2 linked regions of the Sagittula sp. P11 genome follow. The protein of the gene in region 1 interacts with the protein of each later gene in a pairwise test. Links are inferred from orthologs where the notes say so. Each region holds a gene or a part of one and is shown in the gene's direction. Other genes may lie near its edges. The genes, in order: CDO87_RS00975 and nifS.

Region 1 (6,927 bases):
CCCTCCACCATGGCGAACCCCGCCCCGGTGCAGACCCTCGGCCCGGCCGAAAACGGGATGAAGGCGTCGCGCCCGCAGGCCCGGCCGTTCTCCGTCTGCCAGCGCCCCGGGTCGAAGGCGTCGGGCCGCTCCCACAGCCGTTCGTGCCGGTGCAGGTGCCAGGGCGACAGCACCACCTGCGACCCCTTGGGCACGTCGCGGTTGCGGAACCGCTCCGGGCAGGTCGTTTCGCGCACCATCATCGGCACCGGCGGATAAAGGCGCAGCGTCTCGCGGAACACGTCGCGCGACACCCGCATCCGCCCGATCTCGGCAAAGTCGCCGGTCTGCAGCCCCTGCGCCTCCTCGGCCACCCGCTCCTGCCACTCGGGGTAAAGCGCCATCAGGTACAGCGCCCAGCCGAGCGCAGAGGCCGAGGTCTCATGCCCCGCAAGGAAGAAGATCGCCACCTGATCGACCATTTCGGAGGCGGTGAAGGTCTCTCCAGTCTGCGGGTCGCGGGTGGTCATGATCTTGGTGGCGAGGTCGTCGGGTGCCGTGCCTGCCGCGATCTCGGCGGCGCGCGCCTCCGTCAGCCGGGCGATCAGGCCGCGGATGCGCCGGGCCGCGGCCTTCGTGTCGCGCCGGAAGAACCGCGGCACCCAGCGCGGCACCGGGATGAAGGCGGCCAGGTTCAGGATCGGCTGGGTGCGCTGGTAGGCGCGGAACTCGTGAAACACAGCCGAGGCCGTCTCATCCTCGATGGGGATGGAAAAGAGCGTGCGGAAGATCACGTCGGCGGCGGCATGGCTGGTCTGTTCCTCGATCTCGACCACCTCGCCCGCGCGGACGGTCAGCCGCGACAGCGCCGCCTGTGCCGCCTCCCACATCGCCGGATAGGTTTCCCTCAGCCGACCGCCTTCGAAGGCCGGGTCGATGATCCGCCGCTGCCGCTGCCATTGCGCGCCGTTGGTCAGGAACACCGACTCCCCCAGCAGCGGGCGCAGCCCTTCGCCGATGCGGTCGGACTTCGGAAAGTCCATGGGCCGTTCCTTCAGCACCTTGGTGACCAGTTCGGGCTGATTGATCAGGTAAGACCGGAAGAACGGCGTCCGGAACTCTGCCATCCACGCGCGATAGAGCTTCGCCGGTTGGGCCGACAGGATGTCCTGCCGGAACAGCTTCACATACCGCCTGAACGACACCTTGTCGGGCCGCGCCGCCGGTTTCGGCGGCACCCTGTCGTCCGTCATGCCGCCATGCTCGTGTACTTGGAGACCGCCCGGTCGATCCGGCTGGCCGAGGGCGGGCGCCCGGCATAGCGCGCCGCAAGGCTGAGCGGTCCGGCAGTGATCTGGAAATAGTCGTAGTCGAGCGGCCGGTCGAAGGCGCAGAGGTACTGGAAATGCAGGCGGAAAAACTTCCACCTCAGTTCCTTCCAGCGTTCGGGGCTGAGCGACCGGGTGAACTGGGCCGAGAAGACCAGCGGCCAGCGCTTGCCCTCCGGGGCCACGCCCGAGACGCTGACCGGATCGCAGAGCGCAAAGGCGCAGCCGTCCCCCGGCGCGGTGACATCGACCCAGGTCAGCTCGTCGCGCGCCGAGAGGTAGTGCAGGTCGGCCCGCAGCCGGTCGGCACCCCGCAGGAAGGACACCATGGGCACCACCTGCCCGAGGCTCAGGAACCCGAGCTTCGGACCGTTCGCCGGAACCCGCCCCGACCGGATCAGGTCAGCGAGGATCGAGACGGCCAGATGCGCACCGGAGGAATGGCCGACAACCAGCACCTCGTCATGGTCCTCTGCCAGCGCGCCGGCGATGATCTTGGCGAACTCCGCCATGCGCGCCTCGAGCTCCGGGGGATTGGCGCCCCGGTAGCGGGCCGAATAGGCGTAGTCGTGCATCAGGTAGTAAGCGAACAACTTGCCGTCCTTGGACCGGAACCAGCGCAGCACCATCACCCCGGGCACGAGGCCGACGATGGTCCCGGCCAGCGCGCCCCAGGGTCCGGCGAAACTGCCGGCCCAGCCGCACAGCCAGACCGCCAGCAGCGCCACCAGCGCCTGCACAAGCAGCGCGCCGATGGGATAGAGCGCGGCGATCACCGGCCCTTTCCTCAGCCGCATCAGCCGGAACAGCGCGCCCGTGGCGATGTATTCCCACGCGGTGCGCACAAGCTGGCCGTAGGTCGCGGGGATGGAGTTCGACATGCTGTCGCGCACGATATCGGACCAGACCAGCACCTCCACGTCCGCGGCGACCGGTATGCCGTCTATCGTCGCCTCGACATGCCAGCCATAGGGGCCGCCGGTGCGCTTCGGCTTCAGGCCGATCTCGTAGCCCGAGACCTCCGCCTGCGCGGCGCCCTCCTTGCGGTAGAGCTCGCGGTAGCGGCGCGGATGAATGGGATCGTAGCCCGGGATGTAGAACACCCGGCGCGTCCTGACGTCCCCGTCGCGGCTCTGGTCGCGGTCCTGCTGTGCCATGCGCAATCTCTCCTGTCAGGCAGGATAACCGCGGTTTCAGGCAACAGTAAGGCGTGGCGAGGGGCGATTTCGCCGCAAGGTGCCGCGCGTCACCCCAGCGTCGCGAGCCCGGGGAAAGTTTCGAGCAACCAGAAGGAGAAGGCCGAGAACGCCCCGGTCAGGAGTGCCACGCCCACCACGATCAGCAGGACGCCCATGACCTTCTCGATCATGGCCATGTGCCGCTTCATCCGGTTCATCAGCCCGACGGCGCGGCCGAGGAAGATCGCCGCCAGCAGGAAGGGAATGCCCAGCCCCGCCGCGTAGACCGCCAGCAGGACCGTGCCCCGCGCCACCGAGGCCTCCGTCGCGGCCAGCGACAGGATCGCGCCCAGTTGCGGGCCGATGCAGGGCGTCCAGCCAAAGGCAAAGGCCAGCCCGAGGATATAGGCCCCGAAGGCCGATCCGCCTTCGCCGCCCTCCATGCGCATTTCCCGGTCGAGGAACCCGATCCGGAAGACGCCCAGGAAATGCAAGCCGAAGACGATGACCACCGCCCCCGCGATCCGCCCCAAGAGCACCTGGTTCGTCAGAAAGAACGACCCCAGCCACGACGCCGTGAACCCCAGAAGCACGAAGATCGTCGACAGCCCCAGCACGAAGAACAGCGCCGCCAGTGCGACCTTGCCACGCTTGCGGCCCTCCTGCATCTCGTTCAGCGACAGGCCCGACATGAAAGCCAGGTACGGCGGCACGATGGGCAGCACGCAGGGGCTGAGGAAGGACACCAGCCCCGCCAGCAGCGCCACGAACATGGCGGGCATCAGGGATGCGTCGATGAGATCGATTCCGAACATGTTCCCGGACATATGGCAAAGCGCGGATGGCGTCACGCCGGGGTTGCTCACATCCCCGTGGACGCATCGTCACAGACCGGCCCGCACCCCCTTCACGCAAGCCCCTTCAAGAGCGGCGGCAAAGGCGCTACGACACGGACATGACCCAGACACTCGACGCCACCGGACTGCTCTGCCCCCTGCCCGTCCTCAAGCTGCGCAAGCGGCTGCAGGCGTTGACGGCAGGGGAGACCATCACCCTGATCACCGACGATCCGGCCGCGGTGATCGACGTGCCCCACTTCTGCGCCGAATCCGGCAACGTGCTGGACAGCCAGTCAGAGGACGGCGCGACCATGACATGGATTGTCCGCAAGGTCTGACCTTCGCCTGCCGCGAAACGCAAGGCCGCGTGACGTCCCAACCCACCGGGCGCGCATGAAAAAACCGCCGCGTCTGCACGCGGCGGTTTTTCTGTTCACGGAATGGGCGGGCCTCAGCGGCCCAGCGACCACCAACCGCGCTTTTTCTTCTTCGGCTCGTCGTCGTCGCCCGCGGTCTCGCCAACCGTTTCCGGTTCGGGCTGCGGTGCGGCTTCGGGCTCTGCCTCGGCGGCGGGCTCTTCGACCGGCTCCGCGTTGACCGCGGCCTCTGCCGAGCCACCGACCGGCGACCCCACAACCTGCGCGATCACGTCAGATGCCTTGACCCGGGTGCGGGCACGCTTCGGCTTCTCGTCCTCGGACACGGCCTCCGGCGCTGCTGCGGGCTGCGGCTCCGCCGACTTTTCGGGCGCCTCGGCAGGGGCCTCTTCCGGGGCTGTCTCGGCAACCGGCTCGGCCGTCTGCTCGGCGGCTGCCGGGGCCTCGGGTGCGGCTTCTGCCTCCACCGGGGCCGGAGCATTGGCCGTCATGGCCACCGCTTCGGCAGGCGCATCGCCGTTGGCGTCACCCTCGGAAGACGCCTCGACCGGCTCCTTCGGCTTGGACGTCCGGCTGCGCGAACGGGAGCGTGACCGCGAGCGGCTCGAGCTCTTCTTGCCGCTGTCCTGACCGTCCTCGTCACTGCCGCCGGTGTCGCCACCCTCGGCCGCGTCGCTGTCGTCGTCACCGCTGTCCGTATCGCCGGAGCCATTGTCCGACTCGCCGTCGTTCGACCCGTTGTCGTCCTGATCGTCACGCGACTGGTCGCCGTCCTTGGACTTCGACCGACGACGCCGCCGACGCCGCTTTTTCTTCGGCTTGTCGTCGCTGCCCTGATCGTTGCCGTTGTCGTCGCCGGAGGACTGCTGCTCCTCCATCTCCTCGACATCTGCCTCGATCTCCTCGGCTTCGGCCGCCTCGTCGATGGCATCCATGATCGAGGTGTCGACGGACACCACGGGCGCGGTCGCTTCGGGTACGGAGCGGGTCGCCGTCTTGAACTTCTCCATCGAGAAGTCGGGCGCGATCAGATGCGGGTCGCCCTCGATGCGCACGGCCATGCCGTACCGCGCCTCGATCATGGCGACGTGCTCGCGCTTCTGGTTCATCAGGTAGTTGGCGATGCCCACCGGGCACTTCACCAGAACTTCGCGCGACCGGCGCCGCACGCCCTCTTCCTCGATCTGGCGCAGGATCTGCAGCGCCATGTTGTCGTCGGAACGGATCAGGCCGGTGCCGTGGCAGGCCGAACAGGGTTGCGTGGTCGCCTCGATCATGCCCGGACGCAGACGCTGGCGCGACATCTCAAGCAGGCCGAATCCCGAGATGCGGCCCACCTGGATGCGGGCGCGGTCGGTCTTCAGCTTGTCCTTCAGCTTCTTCTCGACGGCGGCGTTGTTCTTGCGCTCGTCCATGTCGATGAAGTCGATGACGATGAGACCGGCGAGGTCACGCAGACGCAGCTGGCGCGCCACCTCTTCAGCGGCCTCCAGGTTGGTCTTGACCGCGGTCTCCTCGATGGAGCCTTCCTTGGTCGCCCGGCCGGAGTTCACGTCGATGGCCACCAGCGCCTCGGTCACGCCGATGACGATGTAGCCGCCCGACTTGAGCTGGACCACCGGGTTGAACATGCCGCCCAGGTAGGATTCGACCTGGTAGCGCGCGAACAGCGGCATCTGGTCGGTGTAGTTCTTCACGTTCTTGGCGTGGGACGGCATGATCATCTTCATGAAGTCCTTGGCCACGCGGTAGCCGCGCTCGCCTTCCACCAGAACCTCGTCGATCTCGCGGCTGTAGAGGTCGCGGATCGAACGTTTGATCAGGTCGCCTTCCTCGTAGATCTTCGCCGGTGCGATCGACTTCAGCGTCAGTTCGCGGATCTGCTCCCACAGGCGCTGGAGGTATTCGTAGTCGCGCTTGATCTCGGTCTTGGTGCGCTTGGCGCCCGCGGTCCGGATGATCAGGCCCGCGCCCTTCGGCACGTCGATCTCGTTGGCGATGGCCTTCAGTTTCGAGCGGTCGGTGGCGTTGGTGATCTTGCGGGAAATGCCGCCGCCCCGGGCGGTGTTCGGCATCAGCACGCAGTAACGGCCCGCAAGCGACAGGTAGGTCGTCAGCGCCGCGCCCTTGTTGCCGCGCTCTTCCTTGACCACCTGCACCAGCATGATCTGCCGGACCTTGATCACTTCCTGGATCTTGTAACGGCGGGCACGCGGCTTGCGCACCGGACGGATGTCCTCGTGCGTGTCGTCGTCGGCCACGGATTCGATGGATTCGTCGCGCGAAGCCGCGTCGTCACCCATGTCCTCGTCGTCGTCATCCTCATCGTCGCTCTCGCCCGGCTCGCCGGTCACGACCAGCGCATCGTCGCGCGAATCCGCCGCCATCGGGCGCTGCGACCCGTTGGTGTCGTCCTCGTCCTCGGAGGTCTCCTGCTCCGCTGCCGGCACTTCCGTGGTGTCGTTGGCCTGTTCGGCCGGTGCGTCCGACGTATGCGCGTCGTCCGCCGGGGTATCCGCGGTTTCGGATGCGGTTTCCGGTGCGGCCTCGGCCGGCGTCTCTGCCACGGGATCCTCTGCCGTTTCCTGTACGGGGGCCGGTTCGGTCATCACGAACTGCGGCAGGTCCGCCTCCGCCGAAGCGGTCGCATTGGTCTCTGCACCGTCGGATTCCACCGAATCGACCGGCTCGCCAACGGGCGCTTCGGTCACGGTCTCCATAGGCGACAGGCCCTCGCCCGGGGCGCCGGCCTCTGCCACCGCCTCGTTCTCGGACGCGTCTTCCTCGGACCCGAGGTCGATGGTCTCCATCCCCGAAGGTTCCTTCGGCGATTTCGAGTCGGACCGCGTGGACGGCTTCGACGACTTCTTGCGCGACCGCGACCGCGAAGACTTCTTCGGCTTGTCCTCTTCTTCATCGGCGGCGGCGGCCAGTGCGGCCTCCTCCTCCATCAGCGCCTGACGGTCGGCCACCGGGATCTGGTAGTAATCCGGGTGGATCTCCGAGAACGCGAGGAACCCGTGACGGTTGCCGCCGTAATCGACGAAGGCCGCCTGCAGCGACGGTTCGACCCGCGTGACTTTCGCGAGGTAGATGTTGCCCGCTAGCTGACGCTTGTTTTCCGATTCAAAGTCGAACTCCTCGACCTTGTTTCCGTCCACCACCACGACGCGGGTCTCTTCCGCGTGGGTGGCATCGATGAGCATTTTCTTTGCCATGTAATCCG
Region 2 (6,941 bases), 3.2 Mb from region 1 along the record:
CTGCGGCGCCTGTGCACGCGTCTGCCCTTCCGACTGCCAGACCCATGCGGCACTGGACTGAACCCTCCACCACGGGCAGGGCCCCGGCGGGCCACCTCGCCGCGGCGATGCCGACCATTTCCGACATGGCCTGCATCCTCGACCGGGCGCTGGCAGAGCGGGAGGCCGGTCTCGGTCCCCTGACCGAGCGGCTGGGGCTGTCGGGGGCCGACCTCGCCGCGCTGCGCGACACCTGGGCGCCCGGCACAGCCCTGCCCGACCTCGACCTGCCTGCCCCCGACCGCCCTGCCGACCAGCAGGCCATCGCGACGCTGATCCTGTGGCGCGCACGGACCACGTCGCCGGAGGTCCGCTGGCTGGCGCAGATCCTCGCGCGGCGCGCGATGGAAGGACGGCATCTCTGGGAAGACCTCGGCCTCGTCTCGCGTGACGCGCTTTCGGAGCTGATCGCGCGGCACCTGCCGGGGCTGAAGGCCGCCAACGCGCAGAACATGCGCTGGAAGAAATTCTTCTACCGGCAGATCTGTTCCGACACCGGGTTCGCGCTGTGCCTCTCGCCCACCTGCGACGACTGCGACGAACGGGCGGACTGCTTTGCCGATTGATGCCGCGGACCTGCTGGCCGGGGCGGAGGCGGCCCGGACAAGGCCGGTGGAGAGCGCCGCCGCCATCGACCGGGCGCTGAAGGCCGCGCCGCACGATCCGGAGGTGCGGCTGGCGGCCTACCGCTTTGCCTTCTACGCCCACGACTACGCGCAGGCCCGCGACCATGCCGGGGTGCTGGTCGCCCACGCCGCCCGGCAACTCAACATCGCCACCGACTGGCGGGCGGTGCGGCCCGGCGACGCCGCGTTCAGCGCGATGGAGTTCGCCCCCGGCCTCTACATGCAGGCGCTGATCGCTCAGGGCTATTGCGCTGCCCGGCTGGGCGCGCTGGACGAGGCGCGCGCGGTGCTGGCGCACACCGCACGGCTCGACCCGACGGACCGTTTCGGCGGGGCGTGGCTGCTGCACCATCTGGAGGCCGCGGGCGGGGACTGACGCGCCCTGCCGGGTCACAGGCACGGCGCCTTCGGTCCCCCGCTCTCCCCCGAAGCGGACAGTGCGAAGAACATGCCAACCGACTGTCGGCTTCCGTCCAATCGGTTTTGTCCGTTCCCGACAATGGCGGGCAAGCCGCTGAAAACCCGGCGAAAGACCGGATGGCACGGTCCTTGCTTTAACAACCGCAGGACCAACCGACAGACCGGACAGGAGAAGGCACAATGATCGAGATCACCGAACCCGCCCGCAGCGCCATCAAGACGGCCATCGACGGCGCTGGCCAGCCCGTCGCCGGGCTGCGCGTCATGGTGCAGGGCGGCGGCTGCGCCGGCATGAAATACGGCATGGCACTGGAGCTGACCGCCCAGCCGGACGACGCCATCGTCACCGCGGGCGAAGTCACCGTGCTGATCGACCCCGAAAGCCAGCCGCACCTGAGCGGCACCACCATCGACTTCGTGGCCGGGCTGGAAGGCTCCGGCTTCGTCTTCGACAACCCCAACGCCTCCAGCTCCTGCGGCTGCGGCAAGTCCTTCTGCTGAGGAGCGCGGCCAATGTGGGATTACTCCGATAAGGTGAAGGACTATTTCTTCAACCCGAGGAACGCGGGCGCGCTGGCCGATGCCAATGCGGTCGGCGAAGTGGGCAGCCTGTCCTGCGGTGACGCCCTGAAGCTGATGCTGAAGGTCAACCCGGAGACCGACGTGATCGAGGACGCCCGCTTCCAGACCTTTGGTTGCGGGTCGGCCATCGCCTCGTCCTCGGCCCTGACCGAGCTCATCATCGGCAAGACCATCGCCGAGGCGAAGACCCTGACCAACCAGGATATCGCCGATTTCCTCGACGGGCTGCCGCCGGAGAAGATGCACTGTTCCGTCATGGGGCAGGAAGCGTTGCAGGCCGCCGTCGCCGCCTACACCGGCGAAGAGGTGGACGGGGACGACCACGAGGAAGGCGCGCTGATCTGCAAGTGCTTCGGCGTCGACGCCGGGATGATCGAACGCGCCATTCGCGGCAACAAACTGACGACGCTGGAAATGGTGACCTTCTACACCAAGGCCGGCGGCGGTTGTAACTCCTGCCGCGAACCGCTCGAGGAGCTGCTGGCCGACGTGAACGCCGCAATGGTCGCCGAAGGCGCCCTTCGTGCGGACGAGGCCCATGTCTTCGGCTCGGCCCCGAAACCCATGAAGAAGAAGGCGCAGGGCTTTGTCATCCCCGACATGGCGCCCGCGCCCATGCCCCCGGCCAAGCCCTCGGCCCCGGTGCAGATCGCGATGCCGGAGGGTGGCCTGGCCGTGGCAGAGAAACCCGCCGCTCCCGCCGCCCCGGCGCCTGCCGCCCTGAGCCCGGCGAAAGAGGCGATCGCTGCCGCCCGCATCATCGAAGAGCTGCGCCCGGTCTTCCGCCGCGACGGCGGCGACGTGGAGCTTGTCGACATGGAAGGCAACCTCGTGCTCGTCCATCTGACCGGCGCCTGTTCCGGCTGCCAGCTGGCCGCCCAGACGCTCGGCGGAATCCAGAAAAAGATCAGCGACGCGCTTGGCCGCCCCGTGCGCGTCATGCCCGTGGCGAAGACGTAAGGAGACGCAAGGATGCCCCCCATCTATCTCGACAACAATGCCACCACCCGCGTCTTTCCCGAGGTGGTCGAGGCCATGCTGCCCTACTTCTCGGAGCAGTTCGGCAATGCATCCTCGATCCATGCCTTCGGGGCGGAAGTCGGCGGCGCGCTCCGGCAGGCCCGGCGGTCGCTGCAGGCCCTGATCGGGGCCGAGTTCGACCACGAGATCATCTTTACCTCCGGCGGCACTGAATCGAACAACACCGCGATCCGGTCTGCCCTTCAGGTGATGCCGGGCCGGAACGAGATCGTCACCTCTGCCGTCGAACACCCCGCCATCCTGTCGCTGTGCGACTGGCTGGAGAAACACGAGGGCGTGGTGGTGCACCGCATTCCGGTCGACGGTCTGGGGCGGCTCGACCTCGACGCCTACCGCGCCGCGCTTTCCGACAAGGTAGCGCTGGTGTCCTTCATGTGGGCCAACAACGAGACGGGTACCATCTTTCCGGTCGACGGTCTCGCGGAGATGGCGCACGAACACGGCGCGCTCTTCCACACCGACGCGGTGCAGGCGGTGGGCAAGGTTCCGATGGACCTCAGGAACACCGAGATCGACATGCTCTCCCTGTCCTCGCACAAGCTGCACGGGCCGAAGGGGCTGGGCGCGCTCTACCTGCGCAAGGGCACCCGCTTTCGCCCGCTGCTGCGCGGCGGCCACCAGGAGCGCGGGCGCCGTGCCGGAACGGAGAACGCCCCGGCGATCATCGGCCTCGGTCGCGCCGCCGGGATGGTCATGTCGACCATGGCAGAGGACATGGCCCGCATGACAACGCTGCGCGACAGGCTGGCCAACGGCCTGATCGGCAGCATCGGCCATTGTTTCCTGACCGGCGACCCGCATGACCGCCTGCCCAACACCGCCACCGTGGCCTTCGAGTACATCGAGGGCGAGGCGATCCTGCTGAAGCTGAACGCCGCCGGGATCGCGGCATCTTCGGGGTCGGCCTGCACCTCCGGATCGCTGGAACCGAGCCACGTCCTGCGCGCCATGAACATCCCCTTCACCGCGGCCCACGGCGCGATCCGTTTCTCCCTATCGAGAGAAACGACCAAAAAAGAGATCGACTACGTGCTGGAGGTCATGCCCGGCATCATCGCCGGCCTGCGCGCCATGTCTCCGTTCTGGTCCGGGGACGGTGCGCAACCGGACGGCTTCCAGCCGGAATACGCCTGAAACCGCCCGATTTCGTGCAGCAAACACCGTCAAGGGGAACCCGCCATGTACCACGCTCCGCTCTGTACGCCGAATGCCGTCGCCCTGTGCGACACCACGCTGCGCGACGGCGAACAGACCGCCGGCGTTGCCTTCTCCTTCCATGAGAAGCGTGCCATCGCCCGGGCGCTGGACGTGGCGGGCGTGGCAGAGGTCGAACTGGGCATTCCCGCCATGGGCTACGACGAGGTCGCAGAGATCCGGGCGCTGGCGCAGGACCTGACCTGCGCGGTGCCGGTCGCCTGGTGCCGGCTGCGGATGACCGACCTCGACATGGCGCTGAAGACCGGCGTACGGCGGGTGCATTTCGCCGTTCCCAGTTCTGACCGCCAGCTCTCCGGCAAACTGCGGCAGGACCGCGACTGGGCGCTCCGCGAAACCGCGGCGCTGGTGTTCTGCGCCACGCAGGCCGGGCTGTCGGTCTCTGTCGGGGCAGAGGACGCCAGCCGCGCCGACCCGACCTTCCTCGCCAAACTGGCGGCGGTGGCAAAGGCCGCGGGCGCGATCCGCTTCCGCATCGCCGATACGCTGGGCATCCTCGATCCCATGGGCGCCTACCGGCTGGTGGCGGAACTGAGCACGCGCATTTCCCTGCCGCTGGAAATCCACGCGCACAACGACTTCGGCATGGCGACGGCCAACACGATGATGGCAGCCCACGCCGGTGCCACGCACCTCTCGGTCACGGTCAACGGGCTGGGCGAGCGGGCGGGAAACGCCGCGCTGGAGGAGGTCGCCGCCGCGCTGGCCGCCAACGACATTCACACCGGGATCGAGCTGCGCGCCCTGGCCGCCCTGTCGCAAACCGTCGCCCGCGCCTCGGGGCGTCCTCTGCCGGCATCGAAGCCGATCACCGGGCCGCTGGCCTTCGCCCACGAGGCAGGCATCCACGTCGACGCGCTGCTGAAGCAGGCCGACACCTACGAGGACGAACGCTGCGCACCGGGCCGTTTCGGGCGCGAGCGGCAGATCGTTCTGGGCAAGCACTCGGGCCTTGCCGGGTTGCGCGCCGCACTGGAGGCGGCGGGCCTGCCCTCGGGCGACGAACTGCTCAGCCGCCTGAAACCCCTGCTCCGTGCCCACGCGACGCGCACCAAGCGCCCGCTCGCGCCCGAGGAACTCGCGCGGCTCGCCACCCGGGCCAGCCGCTCCGCGATGATGGCCGGGGGACAGTCATGACGCGCTTCGCCTTCATCCGCGACGACTTTGCCGCGATCCGCCAGCGCGACCCCGCGGCCCGCGGGCGGCTGGAGACGGCGCTGACCTATCCCGGCCTGCACGCCATGCTGGCCCACCGCGCCGCGCATGCCCTCTGGACGAAACGGCTGAAGACGCCCGCGCGGATCATGTCCTACCTCGCCCGGATGGTCACGGGCATCGACATCCACCCCGGTGCGCGGATCGGTCCCGGCTTCTTCATCGACCACGGCGCAGGTGTCGTCATCGGAGAGACCGCCGAAGTGGGCCGCGACGTGACGCTCTACCACGGGGTGACGCTGGGGGGCGTGTCATGGTCGCCCGGCAAGCGCCATCCGACCCTTGGCGACGAGGTCATGGTCGGGGCGGGTGCCAAGATCCTCGGGCCGGTCACCATAGGTGCAGGCGCCCGGGTCGGCGCGAATTCCGTCGTTGTCGAGGACGTCCCGCCGGAGGCGACGGTCGTCGGCATCCCCGCGCGGATCGTGCAGACCCGCCAGGCCTCGCGCGATCCCTACCGCATCGACCTGAACCATCACCTGATGCCCGACCCGGTCGGGCGCAGCCTCGCGCGGCTGGCCGACCGCGTGGCCTTCCTCGAAGCGCGCCTCGCCGCCCGCGACGCCGCCCTACGCGCCGCGGAAAGCGGCTGCACGCCACCGCCGCAGGACCACCTCCCCCACTGATCCAACCTGACCGCGAAGGAGACACACATGACCGAGACAACCGTCCTGGAGACCATCGACACCCTTTCCTCCGCCGAGGACATCTTCACCTACCTGCTGCTGCCGTTCGATCAGGAGGTGCTGAACGTCTCCCGCCTGCACATCATGCGCCGTTTCGGCAGCTACCTGCGGGACCTGGACCTTGCCGGGCAGGACGAGGATGCGATCTTCCTCGCCGCGCGGGCGGAACTGAAGCGCGCCTACGGCGACTTCGTCGAGAGCACGCCGCTGAAGGAAAAGGTCTTCAAGGTGTTCCGCGACGAGGAAGCCAAGCTGAAGGCGAAGTTCGTGGTCATCGACAGCCTGAAGGTGGCGCAATGATCCGCGCGGCGGCGCTCTGTCTGCTGGCGGGGGCCGCGCAGGCCGACCCGATGCTGCTGGCCGCCGCCTCCACAGGCGCGGCACTGGACGCAGCCATCGAACAGAGCGGCATCGCCGCGCTGACCAGCTACGGCGCCTCCGGCCTGCTGGCGCGGCAGATCGAACAGGGCGCACCGGCGGACCTCTTCGTGTCGGCCAATCCGAAATGGATGGGCCACCTCGTTGAGGCGGGCCTTGTCGAGGGCGACGCCGTGCGTGTGCTGATGTCCAACCGGCTGGTGCTGATCGCCCCGTCCGGTTCGCGGGTCACCCCCGACACCCTGGCCACAGCCCTCGAAGGCGAGGTCTTCGCCATGGCCGATCCGGAAACCGCCCCCGTGGGCGCCTACGGCAAGGCGGCACTTGAAAGCCTCGGCCTCTGGGACGAGGTCGCGCCCGCCTTCGTGCCGATGCGCAACACGCTGGCCACCGTCGCTGCCGTGGCGCAGGGCGAGGCGGCGCTTGGGCTGGTCTATGCCTCGGACGCCGCCGGACAACCCGGCATCGCCGTGGTCTGGCAGATCCCCGAGGACAGCCATCCGCCGATCCGTTACCTCGTGGCCCCGGTCGCGCAGGGCGACGATCCGGAAGGCGCCTCGGCGCTGATGGCCTTCCTCGTGTCGCCTGCCGGGCAGGCCGTGCTGGCCGCGCAGGGCTTTGTCACCCTGCCCGCAACCCTTCCGGCGGAGGGCTCATGACCCTGACGCAGGTGGAAATCGACGCGCTGACCTTGTCGCTGAACGCCTCGGCGCTCGCCGTCCTGTGGTCGCTGCCTCCG

What was found.
Region 2: the proteins of CDO87_RS00975 (region 1) and nifS interact in binary tests that used the Escherichia coli proteins (3 or more experiments, as listed by UniProt). The link is inferred for Sagittula sp. P11 from one-to-one orthologs.

The regions. Positions count from the first base shown.
Region 1 is NZ_CP021913.1:193,500-200,426, forward strand. What follows is about bases 2,166-5,051. They hold CDO87_RS00975 (sulfurtransferase TusA family protein), read left to right. Parts: upstream 2,166-3,440; coding sequence 3,441-3,662; downstream 3,663-5,051. Other genes in these bases: CDO87_RS00965 (hypothetical protein), read right to left, coding at 2,166-2,464; CDO87_RS00970 (cytochrome c biogenesis CcdA family protein), read right to left, coding at 2,554-3,300; CDO87_RS00980 (ribonuclease E/G), read right to left, coding at 3,776-5,051. Also shown: CDO87_RS00960 (cytochrome P450), read right to left, coding at 1-1,232; more of CDO87_RS00965, read right to left, coding at 1,229-2,165; more of CDO87_RS00980, read right to left, coding at 5,052-6,919. UniProt on the Escherichia coli protein: Sulfur carrier protein involved in sulfur trafficking in the cell. Part of a sulfur-relay system required for 2-thiolation during synthesis of 2-thiouridine of the modified wobble base 5-methylaminomethyl-2-thiouridine (mnm(5)s(2)U) in tRNA.
Region 2 is NZ_CP021913.1:3,374,171-3,381,111, reverse strand. What follows is about bases 1,841-4,740. They hold nifS (cysteine desulfurase NifS), read left to right. Parts: upstream 1,841-2,639; coding sequence 2,640-3,842; downstream 3,843-4,740. Other genes in these bases: nifV (homocitrate synthase), read left to right, coding at 3,888-4,740; nifU (Fe-S cluster assembly protein NifU), read left to right, coding at 1,841-2,627. Outside these bases: fdxB (ferredoxin III, nif-specific), read left to right, coding at 1-61; CDO87_RS16450 (nitrogen fixation protein NifQ), read left to right, coding at 45-605; CDO87_RS16445 (hypothetical protein), read left to right, coding at 595-1,041; CDO87_RS16440 (iron-sulfur cluster assembly accessory protein), read left to right, coding at 1,266-1,586; more of nifU, read left to right, coding at 1,599-1,840; more of nifV, read left to right, coding at 4,741-5,060; cysE (serine O-acetyltransferase), read left to right, coding at 5,057-5,764; nitrogenase stabilizing/protective protein NifW, read left to right, coding at 5,792-6,124; modA (molybdate ABC transporter substrate-binding protein), read left to right, coding at 6,121-6,861; modB (molybdate ABC transporter permease subunit), read left to right, coding at 6,858-6,941. UniProt on the Escherichia coli protein: Master enzyme that delivers sulfur to a number of partners involved in Fe-S cluster assembly, tRNA modification or cofactor biosynthesis. Catalyzes the removal of elemental sulfur from cysteine to produce alanine.